DNA from 3 places in the Gluconobacter sp. R75690 genome. Region 2 is predicted to be linked to each of the others. Evidence: predicted binding sites of a transcription regulator. Region 2 holds the regulator's gene; each other region holds the start of a gene.
What was found. The regulator LexA, encoded in region 2, represses DNA repair genes until DNA is damaged. The targets are predictions, from matches to a motif close to TGTTCTANNTANGTTC.

Region 1 (3,277 bases), on a different contig from region 2:
CCGGAGCAAGATCGCCGCCTGAGCGATCCTCTTCTCGATAGTCAAACGGCATAAAAAAGGGCTCCGGAAGGAGCCCTTTTTTGTTTCAGTCTTCCGGGGTGCCTTCGGCGTCGGGCTCCGGATCCGTCATCAGGGCGTCGGAGAGGACGCCGGCTTCTGCGCGGATGCGGCGCTCGATTTCGGAGGCCATCTCCGGATGATCGCGCAGGAACTGCTTGGCGTTTTCACGACCCTGTCCGATGCGCTGGCTGTCGAAGGAGAACCATGCGCCGGATTTCTCGACGATGTTGCCCTTCACGCCCAGATCGAGCAGTTCGCCCATCTTGCTGATGCCTTCGCCATACATGATGTCGAACTCGACCTGGCGGAACGGGGGCGCCATCTTGTTTTTCACGACCTTGACGCGGGTCTGGTTGCCGACGACCTCGTCCTTGTCCTTGATGGAGCCGATGCGGCGGATGTCGAGACGGATGGAAGAGTAGAACTTCAGCGCGTTACCGCCGGTCGTCGTTTCCGGATTGCCGAACATCACGCCGATCTTCATGCGGATCTGGTTCAGGAAGATGACGAGCGTGTTGGAGCGCGAGACCGTTCCAGTCAGCTTGCGCAGGGCCTGGCTCATGAGACGGGCGTGTAGGCCAACATGGCTATCGCCCATATCGCCTTCGAGTTCGGCGCGGGGCACAAGTGCGGCGACAGAGTCCACGACCAGCACGTCAACGGCGCCGGAGCGGACCAGCGTGTCAGCAATTTCCAGCGCCTGTTCGCCGGCATCCGGCTGGCTCAGGAGAAGATCGTCGATGTTGACGCCGAGTTTGCGGGCATAGCCCGGGTCGAGCGCATGTTCGGCATCGATGAAGGCCACGGTGCCGCCCTTTTTCTGGGCTTCGGCAAGCACATGCAGGGCGAGAGTGGTCTTGCCCGAGCTTTCCGGTCCGTAGATTTCGACGATACGGCCGCGGGGCATGCCACCGATCCCGAGAGCGATGTCCAGCCCGATGGATCCCGTGGAAATCACATTGGCTTCCACTTTCGGGCGCTGGCCCATGCGCATGATCGAGCCTTTGCCGAAGGCGCGCTCAATCTGGCTGAGTGCGCCTTCAAGCGCCTTGGTCTTGTCCATTCAATCCTCGCAATAGGTTGGGGCTGGCGTTTCCAGGATACGATAGACCGGGCGGCCACTCTCGCAAAGAGCCGCGATTTCCGCGATTGCCGGCTTCCTGTGTTCGCAAAATGTTCTCGCGCAAACATATCATGTCTGACCCCCTTTCCGCCAAGGGGCCTGGTTGCTTTCAGGAAAGATTTTTTCAGGAACGGCGGCTGTGTCTATCTCAGGGGAGCAGAACGGCTGGCAGGGCGTTTGAGTTTCCAGACATAGGCAATGATGGCCGCGACGATCTTGAAATGTTCAGCAGGGATTTCGCTTTCGAGAGGAAGGGTGAAAAGTGCGCGGGCCAGCGGCGGGTTGGCCACAATCGGGATGCGGTTGTCCTGTGCGATTTCCCTGATGCGGGCCGCCACTTCGTCCATGCCCTTTGCGACGATTTTTGGCGCGCCACCGCTGCCCTTCTCGTAAACAAGTGCGACGGCGTAATGCGTCGGATTGGTGACGACAACCGTCGCGGTTTTGACGGCGGCCATCATGCGCTGCCGGGCGGCTTTCGCACGCAGGGCTTTCTGACGGCCTTTGACGTGCGGATCGCCTTCTGTGTTCTTGTATTCGTCCTTGAGGTCTTCGCGGCTCATCTTCAGCTTGGAGATATGCCGGAAACGCATCCAGAAAATATCAAAGCCGGCGATGACCAGTTGCGCCAGGATCATGGCGGATGCGGCCTTGAAGCCGAGATCTACCATCATTTTCAGGAGGGGGCCGGGTTCCAGCCCGACCATCCGCGGCGCACTCGGGATGGCACCTTTGGAGATGTTCCAGAGGACCACGGCAAAAATCGCAAATTTCGCGAGTGCCTTGAACGTATCGGGAAGCGTTCCGCCACCGGCGATGCGCCTGAAGCCCGCCAGGGGAGAAATCCGTTCGAATTTCGGAAGCAGGGATTCAGGATGGATGAGGAAGCCTGTCTGCAGGAACCCTGCCCCAAGACAGAGCACGGCGACGGTCGCTGCCATTGGCACGGCCAGCTTCAGGCCGGTTTCAATAGCGTGGTCCGTACTATTGAGCAGGCCACCCTGTGCCATGGGGACCGTGCCGGCATTGGCCATGAGGACCTGCATGACGTGCACAAAGTCCGTCACCAGATACGGCAGAACCATGAAAATTCCTGCAAATCCGCCAAGAAGAGCCACGAAATTCATGGCCTCGCGGGACATGACGATCTGCCCGTCCTCACGCGCCTTCTGAAGGCGTTGTGAGGACGGGGCTTCTGTCTTGTCGTCGGAATCAGACATGCTTCAAAGTCCTGGAAGAGCCCGGAGGATGTCGAAAGCCTGTCCCTGCCAGATCGTGACCATGGTGCTCAACGTGAGGCCAAGAAGAGCAATGCCGCCAAGAAGCTGAAGGGGACTGGCGGCATTATAGATCTGCAAGGTGGGGAGCAGGCGCGTCATGATGCCGAGCATGCCCTGCCAGACAAGCGACAGGATCAGAAATGGCGCACTGAGCTCCAGACCGAGAGCGAAACTGCGTTCGGTGAGCTGGATGATGCCTTGGGCGGAATCGCCCAGCAGGTTCCAGTGTGCGTGAGAAGCAGCGGCAAGCAGGGCTCCTCCCGGCGGAATGATGCTGTAACTGCCGAGGATTGCGCGGACGGGCAGGATATATGCGCCAGTCACGAGAAGCACGAGAGGCGCCAGAAGGTTCAGGAAGCGGGCAGGCGCGGAACTGCCCGAACCCAGATCCGGGTCCGGCTGAAGAACGCTCGAAATCCCCATGCAGACCGCGATGATCTGTCCGGCAATCGGCAGGGCCATGCAGATCAGACGTGCCATCCAGCCTATCAGGATCCCGGCGAAAAGTTCGACAGCAATCATGCCGCCCAGAGCCACGGGAGCCAGGGCATCCAGATGGCTCCGCATCAGCAGGGGGGCGACAAGCGGAAGGAGCAGGGCCGTGAGGGTGATGGCGCATCCCGCGCGGATCATCATGGGCATGGACTGCTCGCCAAGGCCCGGCATGACCATGACGACCGCCCCGGTGCGGGAAAGGACCAGGACGAAGGCAAGGGCCCAGACGCTCAGGACCGGCCCGCTGAGGTCCAGTCCCTGTAGCGCGGTTGCTCCATCCGGACCGGCAAGACCGGCGTTCACAGCGGAGCATCTTTCA
Region 2 (3,277 bases):
GCAGGAATGCTGGGTCTTTCCTTCCTGCCTGCCAGCCTGATCGGCGGAATTCTTCTCTGGTTCTCGGTCATTCCGACCGTCATCAGCGGCTGGGGTTATCTGACTGCCGGGCTCACCCGCATCATGGCGGGACAATCCCGCAAGTCATCCAAGATCAGCTTCTGACACCAGTCTCTGGTAGAATTATGGATGTCTTTGACTGTCTTCATCTGGCGCTCCGTTACAAGGACCGCTAAAGGTCATTTATTGACCTTGTGGGAGTAAGAAATGCGGAAGGCCGCTCTGCTGGCACTACCTCTCGCTCTGAGCGGCTGTTCAGGCATGGGCAAGTATATCCGTGACACCATGGTGTGGACGGCGCTCGACAACCCCAATGGTCCACACGGCGACAGTGAGAATATTCACCGTGCCCGTGGCGAGAAATACGCTGAAACCCCGATTTTCCCTGAAGGCGGCAATATCTGGCCTGGTGCCCCACAGCCCCTTCCGACCCTCAAGGACGTCGAAAACCCCGACAGCACGTTCAGTCATGCCCTCGGAGACCCGGCAACCTATTTCGGCGGCGCAGCTCTCGACGAGAATTTCATGGGCGGCATTGGCAGCAAGGGCGCTCTGGGCGCTTCCGGCCAGCAGCTCATGCAGGGGCAGAGCATGTCGGTCGGCGAAAGCGCCGACACCCATCAGGGTGTGAGCCGGGACCGCAGCCATGTCATTCCGACACTGCCATCCTCGGTCCCCGATAGCGCTACCCGTTTCCTGAACAAGAATCCAAGCAAGACCATCGTCATTCCGAATGGTGACGGCACGAGCACGCTGATTGCGCCGGATGGCAGCGTGAAAGTCGTACGCGGCACCCCCGCTGCGCCGCAATAACAGGGTTACTGCTGACGGCTCCTGAAGCCGTCAGCAGTAACCCTGGTTTCAGTACTGCCGGAAAAGCGCGACCAGACGGCCCTGAATATGGACGCGCTCCGCCGGGAAGATGCGGGTTTCGTAGTCCCTGTTGGCCGCTTCCAGCGCAATCATCGATCCGCGACGACGCAGCTTCTTGAGCGTCACTTCCTGCTCGTCGATCAGGGCCACGATGATCTGTCCGTTTTCCGCAGTTTCGCGTCGCCGGATGATGGCGATATCGCCATCCAGAATGCCCGCTTCGATCATCGAATCACCCGCAACCGTCAGGGCATAATGCTCGCCGGTACCCAGAAGCGAGACCGGCACGTCAATCCGGTCGCTGTCATCCTGCATGGCCTCGATCGGAAGACCGGCTGCAATACGTCCATAGAGCGGGATGCTGACAGTCTGGCGGTCATTGGCGACACTGGCTTCCGAGAACGCCCCCTCAAGGCCTGTCTGCCCCTGATTGAGAACGGCGGGGACGAACGCGGTACCCGTGCCCGTAGCGGCCGGTGCCTCGGTTCCCATGTGTGGCAGACGCAGCACTTCGAGTGCACGGGCACGATGATGGTGACGACGCAGAAAGCCGCGTTCTTCCAGAGCAGAAATCAGCCGATGGATGCCAGACTTTGAGCGAAGCTCAAGAGCATCCTTCATTTCATCGAAAGAAGGGGAATAGCCCGTCCGGCGAAGATGGTCGTCGATATATAGCAAAAGCTGGTGCTGCTTGCGGGTCAGCATACAGGCGCTCCCATGCGCCTCGGCGGAGGCAGGTCGGAAAACAAGGTGCAGAATGAAAGCCATCCCGCATTTGTTCCTTATAGGTTCCTGTCTGTTGCCTCACAAGCGAAAGAGAGGGGCTCACACGGTGGCCTGATAAGATTCCCTCGGGCTGAAAGTCCCTGAAAGCGCAGGAAAACCCCGAAATTGTACGTCAGGGCCTTGACCTGCGGACCACAAATCAGCATGGTGCGCCCAATCTAGAGATCAACATGCTGCATCGACACCTTCGAGCGGCATCAGTATGGCGAAAGCCCGAGGGTATCATGGGAAAGAGCAACGTTATTCAGATCCGGCTCGTTTCGTCCGCCGAAACCGGCTACTTCTACGTCACGAAGAAGAATGCCCGTTCCGCTACGGGAAAGATGGAAGTGCGCAAGTACGATCCGGTTGCACGCAAGCACGTCGTGTTCCGCGAAGCCAAGATCAAGTAAGACTGTTTCGACAGTCTTCATGAAAAAAGCGGCCTTCGGGCCGCTTTTTTTTGTGTCTGCAGAACCGGATTTCCTGACCGCTGCTCAGAACAGCTTGTCGTGAGGACCGTAGGGGACAACCAGATCACCGCTGCGGGTCAGGTTCATCGTGGCACGGGCACGCTCGTCCAGCATATCGGCGTCCAGCGCCTTTTCCTTGAGTGCAACGACACGCCGACGCCAGACATTCTGTTCGTCATCGGCATCCTGCCTGGCCTGAAGGGCATCCTTCTGAAGCTGCATCTGTTCCTGATAGGCATGAATACCATGAGCGCCATGAAGGGCGTTCCATCCGAAATAGGCCGTCAGGGACAGAAAGAAAGCGGGGGGAGCAACGGCGCGGACACCACGCTTGATGAGCCGGATCAGTGTCACGTCGTGAAAACTCCGTTCTGAGGGACTACTTCAGTTTATATCAGTCAATCGTGACCAGACAATGAATGATGCGGGGATCTTTCATGTCCGGACCTGAAAAAACGGCCCCATTCCCGAAGGACATGAGGCCGTTGTGCAATCTCAGGAGTTCTTGAGAATGCTGCGGCCAGCATAGCGCGCGGCACTGCCGAGCTGCTGCTCGATACGGATCAGCTGATTGTACTTCGCCGTGCGGTCAGAGCGGGAGAGGGAGCCCGTCTTGATCTGTCCACAGTTCGTGGCGACGGCGAGATCGGCAATCACGGAATCTTCCGTTTCACCGGAACGATGGCTCATGACGCAGGCATAGCCAGCCTTGTGAGCGGTTTCGACAGCTTCGAGCGTCTCGGTCAGCGTGCCGATCTGGTTAACCTTCACGAGCAGGGCATTACCCGTGCCAGCCTTGATGCCACGGCGCAGACGCTCGGGGTTGGTCACGAACAGGTCGTCGCCAACAAGCTGAAGCTTCTTGCCCAGACGGGTCGTAAGCTCTGCCCAGCCTTCCCAGTCGTCTTCCGCCAGACCGTCCTCGATGGAGACGATCGGGTAACGGTTGGCCAGATCCTCAAGGTAAGAAATCATGCCCGAGGCATCGAATTCCTTACCTTCACCCTTCAGGTTATAGCGGCCATCCGCATAGAATTCGGTGGCTGCGCAATCGAGTGCGAAGGTCACATCCTCACCCAGCTTGTAGCCCGCAGCCTCAACGGATT
Region 3 (3,277 bases), on a different contig from region 2:
GTCGGAGTTGCAAACACACCTGCTGAGACTGTGCTCAGCTGGGTGCTTGTTGCGTCGATGGAGTTGCCGGCAATCGTCAGGTTGTTGCTGGAATCGCGGGACACGCCGAAGCCCTGGTATTCCATGGCCTGGGTTACCAGATCGACCTGTTCGACGCTCTGGGCGCTCGACGTGCCACCCGTGGTGCTCAGGGAAGATGCGGAAGATGTATTGACGTCCGTGATGACGGACTGGGTCGTCACGTTTCCGTTGGCGTCGAATGCCGTGTTGGCGGTGTAGACGGAGTTGCCGTTGCCGTCCGTGGACTGGACGATGCTCTCTCCGTTCTTCAGCGAGTAGGTAATCGATCCATCCGACGCCGTCGTCTGGGAAACGATCGCATCAGTCGAACCTGAAGAAGTCAGCTTGCCATCTGTACCGAGCGTGAAATCGCCACTGGTTCCGCCAACCGCCAGGCTGACCATATCCAGAGCAGTGCCCTGTCCAGCGGTGCTCTGGTCATCCGCTATGAAGTCATAGGTGACAGACGGGCTGGCCGCGGTAGCGGTCGCAGTGCTCGAAGCGGCTGTGGTATTCTTCAGCTGGAGGACGTTATTCGTCGCCAGTGCATTGTCGGTCGTGCTGCTGCCAAGAGCCAGGGAGGAGCCGGACATGTCCATGCTCAGGTTCGTCAGGCCGAGACCCGCAGACGTCGCATTGAAGCCGTTCTGCGTGAACATCGTGCCCTGGGAGTCCATGGCGGTCGACAGGCTCGTATAGGTCGTGCCGTTGCCCGTCGCGCCGGACAGCAGGTTCACGCCCTCGAACTTGGAGCCCGAGGCGGCGGAATCGATGGAGGCCAGCGTCTGGGTGATGGCGGCATTCAGCGTCGAGTTGTCAACGCCCGTCGTGTTCGTGCCGAGTGTGGTTGCGAGGGACTGCAGGGAAGCTGCGATGCTCGACAGGCCTGTCGTCGCCGTGTTCAGCACCTGAGCGGAGAACTGAAGGCCCGTCGAAACGCCCGACAGGGTCGAGAGCTGGGCGGTCATGTTCTGGGCAATGGAATACATTGCGGGATTGTCGGACGCCGTGTTGACCGACTTGCCCGTGGAGACCGCGTTTTCGGTCGCGGTCAGGTCAGCCGTCGTCTGGTTGAGGCTCTGGAGTGCGGCCATTGCCGCAGTGTTCGTATTGATTGACAATGACATTGAATCTGTTCTCCGTCGGTGCAGGTTTGCGGAGTCAGGATAGGGGGGAGTGGTTAACGGAAGCTGAATCCGTACCGTTAAAAAAAGCCCCCCGGAAATAAGGGAAAACTGGGAAACAACCGGTTAAATTCACGATTTTTCTTGCGATTCATATTCTGGAACGAAATAAGAACACGCAATGAAGAAATCCCTCTCCCAGCGCCTGGCGATTCTGTCCGATGCGGCGAAATACGATGCGTCCTGCGCGTCGAGCGGATCGGGGCGCAGGGACTCGGCAAAAAGTGGCGGTCTCGGCTCCACGACGGGAAACGGCATCTGTCACGCCTTCACGCCAGACGGGCGCTGCGTGTCGCTGCTCAAGATCCTGCTGACCAATTTCTGCGTCTACGACTGCGCCTACTGCATCAACCGCTCGTCCTCGAATGTGGAGCGCGCCCGCTTCACGCCGGAGGAGGTCGTGTGGCTCACGCTGGAGTTCTACCGGCGCAACTGCATCGAGGGGCTGTTCCTGTCCTCGGGCATCATCCGCTCGTCCGATCACACGATGGAACAGCTCGTTCAGGTGGCACGGGATCTGCGGCTGAAGCACGGGTTCCGGGGCTACATCCATCTCAAGACCATCCCCGATGCGTCGCCGCGCCTGCTGGAAGAAGCGGGGCGTTATGCGGACCGTCTGTCGATTAATGTGGAAATGCCGACCGTGGCCGGGCTGGAGCAGTACGCACCGCAGAAAAAGGCGGCCGGTATCCGGCAGGCGATGGGCGAGATGCGGCTGAAGATCGACGCGGGCAGGGAGCGCAGCCATACCGGCCGCCGGGCCGAGCGCTTCTCGCCGGGCGGGCAGAGCACGCAGATGATCGTGGGGGCGGATGCGGCGTCCGATCAGGATATCCTTGCCAGCAGTGCCAATCTTTACGGCTCCTATGGGCTGCGGCGGGTCTATTATTCGGCCTTCAGTCCCATTCCCGATGCTTCCGCACTTCTGCCCGCGAAAAGTCCGCCGCTTCAGCGGGAACACCGGCTCTATCAGGCGGACTGGCTGTTCCGGTTCTATGGATTTGCGTTTGGAGAGCTGACGGCCGGTCGTGCGGATGGGATGCTCGATCTGGAGCTGGACCCCAAGCTGGCCTGGGCGCTGGACAACCGGGCGCTGTTCCCGGTTGATCTGAACCGGGCATCGAAGGAAATGCTGCTGCGGGTGCCGGGGCTGGGGGTCAAGGCCGTGGCCGCCATTCTCAGGGCGCGGCGGCATCAGGCGGTGCGGCTGGAGGATCTGGTGCGGCTGAATGTCTCCATCCGCAAGGTGCGCCCGTTCGTGCAGACGCCGGGCTGGAGCCCCGCCCGCCTGACCGACCGGCAGGATCTGCGCAGTCTGTTCAGCCCCGCGCCCCGGCAGATGAGCCTTCTGTGACCCGTTATGTCCTGACGCTTGAGGATAGTGCGGCCTTTGAACCCTGGCGGGAGATGGCACGGACAGCCTTGCAACGCGCGATCCCGCCCGAAGCCCTCGACTGGCGCATCCGGGGCGGTGAGACGGATCTTTTCGGCCAGATCACCGATGATGGCGACGGGCTGGAGGCGCTGACGGTCCTGCCTGTCGCGAAAACCGTGACCTTGCGGGCATCCTGCATCGCGCTGCTGCGGGATCTGCTGTGCCATTCCGATCCCGGTCGGTTCGCGCTCGCCTACCGGATCGCCTGGCGAGTGCAGGGCAATCCGCATCTGCTGGAAGTGGCGACGGATGCCGACATCGCCAGGGCGCGGATCATGGTGCGGCAGAACCGGGAGGACTGCCACAAGATGGCGTCTTTCCTCCGCTTCCGGGAAGAGCCGCTCCAGCAGGGCGAAGAGCAGGACGGGAGACGGAGGCGGTTCCTCGCCTGGTTCGAGCCGCAGCATCATATTCTCGAACGCATCGCCCCATTCTTCTCCAGGCGCTTCACGGACATGGACTGGATGATCCTCACCCCGCGCGGATCAATCCGCTGGGATGGGAAAGAATTGGTCTGTAGTCCGGAACCCTGCGAGCGTCCGGAGCTGGAGGACGGGTTCGGGGAGTTGTGGGACACCTACTATGCCTCGACCTTCAA

Region 1: a site for LexA is predicted at 1,224-1,239, ahead of recA (recombinase RecA). Genes of this name have one in related genera too.
Region 3: a site for LexA is predicted at 1,346-1,361, ahead of HKD27_RS13315 (putative DNA modification/repair radical SAM protein). Genes of this name have one in related genera too.

What each region holds. Positions count from the first base shown of each region.
Region 1 covers NZ_JABCQB010000001.1:34,713-37,989, forward strand. The annotation lists gene HKD27_RS00155 (ferritin-like domain-containing protein) at 1-22, shown strand, start outside; gene recA (recombinase RecA) at 86-1,123, opposite strand; gene HKD27_RS00165 (flagellar biosynthesis protein FlhB) at 1,327-2,403, opposite strand; gene HKD27_RS00170 (flagellar biosynthetic protein FliR) at 2,407-3,261, opposite strand.
Region 2 covers NZ_JABCQB010000014.1:44,572-47,848, reverse strand. The annotation lists gene pgsA (CDP-diacylglycerol--glycerol-3-phosphate 3-phosphatidyltransferase) at 1-165, shown strand, start outside; gene HKD27_RS14325 (hypothetical protein) at 268-873, shown strand; gene lexA (transcriptional repressor LexA) at 922-1,638, opposite strand; gene rpmG (50S ribosomal protein L33) at 1,944-2,111, shown strand; gene HKD27_RS14310 (septum formation initiator family protein) at 2,196-2,525, opposite strand; gene eno (phosphopyruvate hydratase) at 2,667-3,277, opposite strand, start outside.
Region 3 covers NZ_JABCQB010000012.1:57,904-61,180, forward strand. The annotation lists gene HKD27_RS13310 (flagellin) at 1-1,187, opposite strand, end outside; gene HKD27_RS13315 (putative DNA modification/repair radical SAM protein) at 1,366-2,598, shown strand; gene HKD27_RS13320 (UdgX family uracil-DNA binding protein) at 2,595-3,277, shown strand, end outside.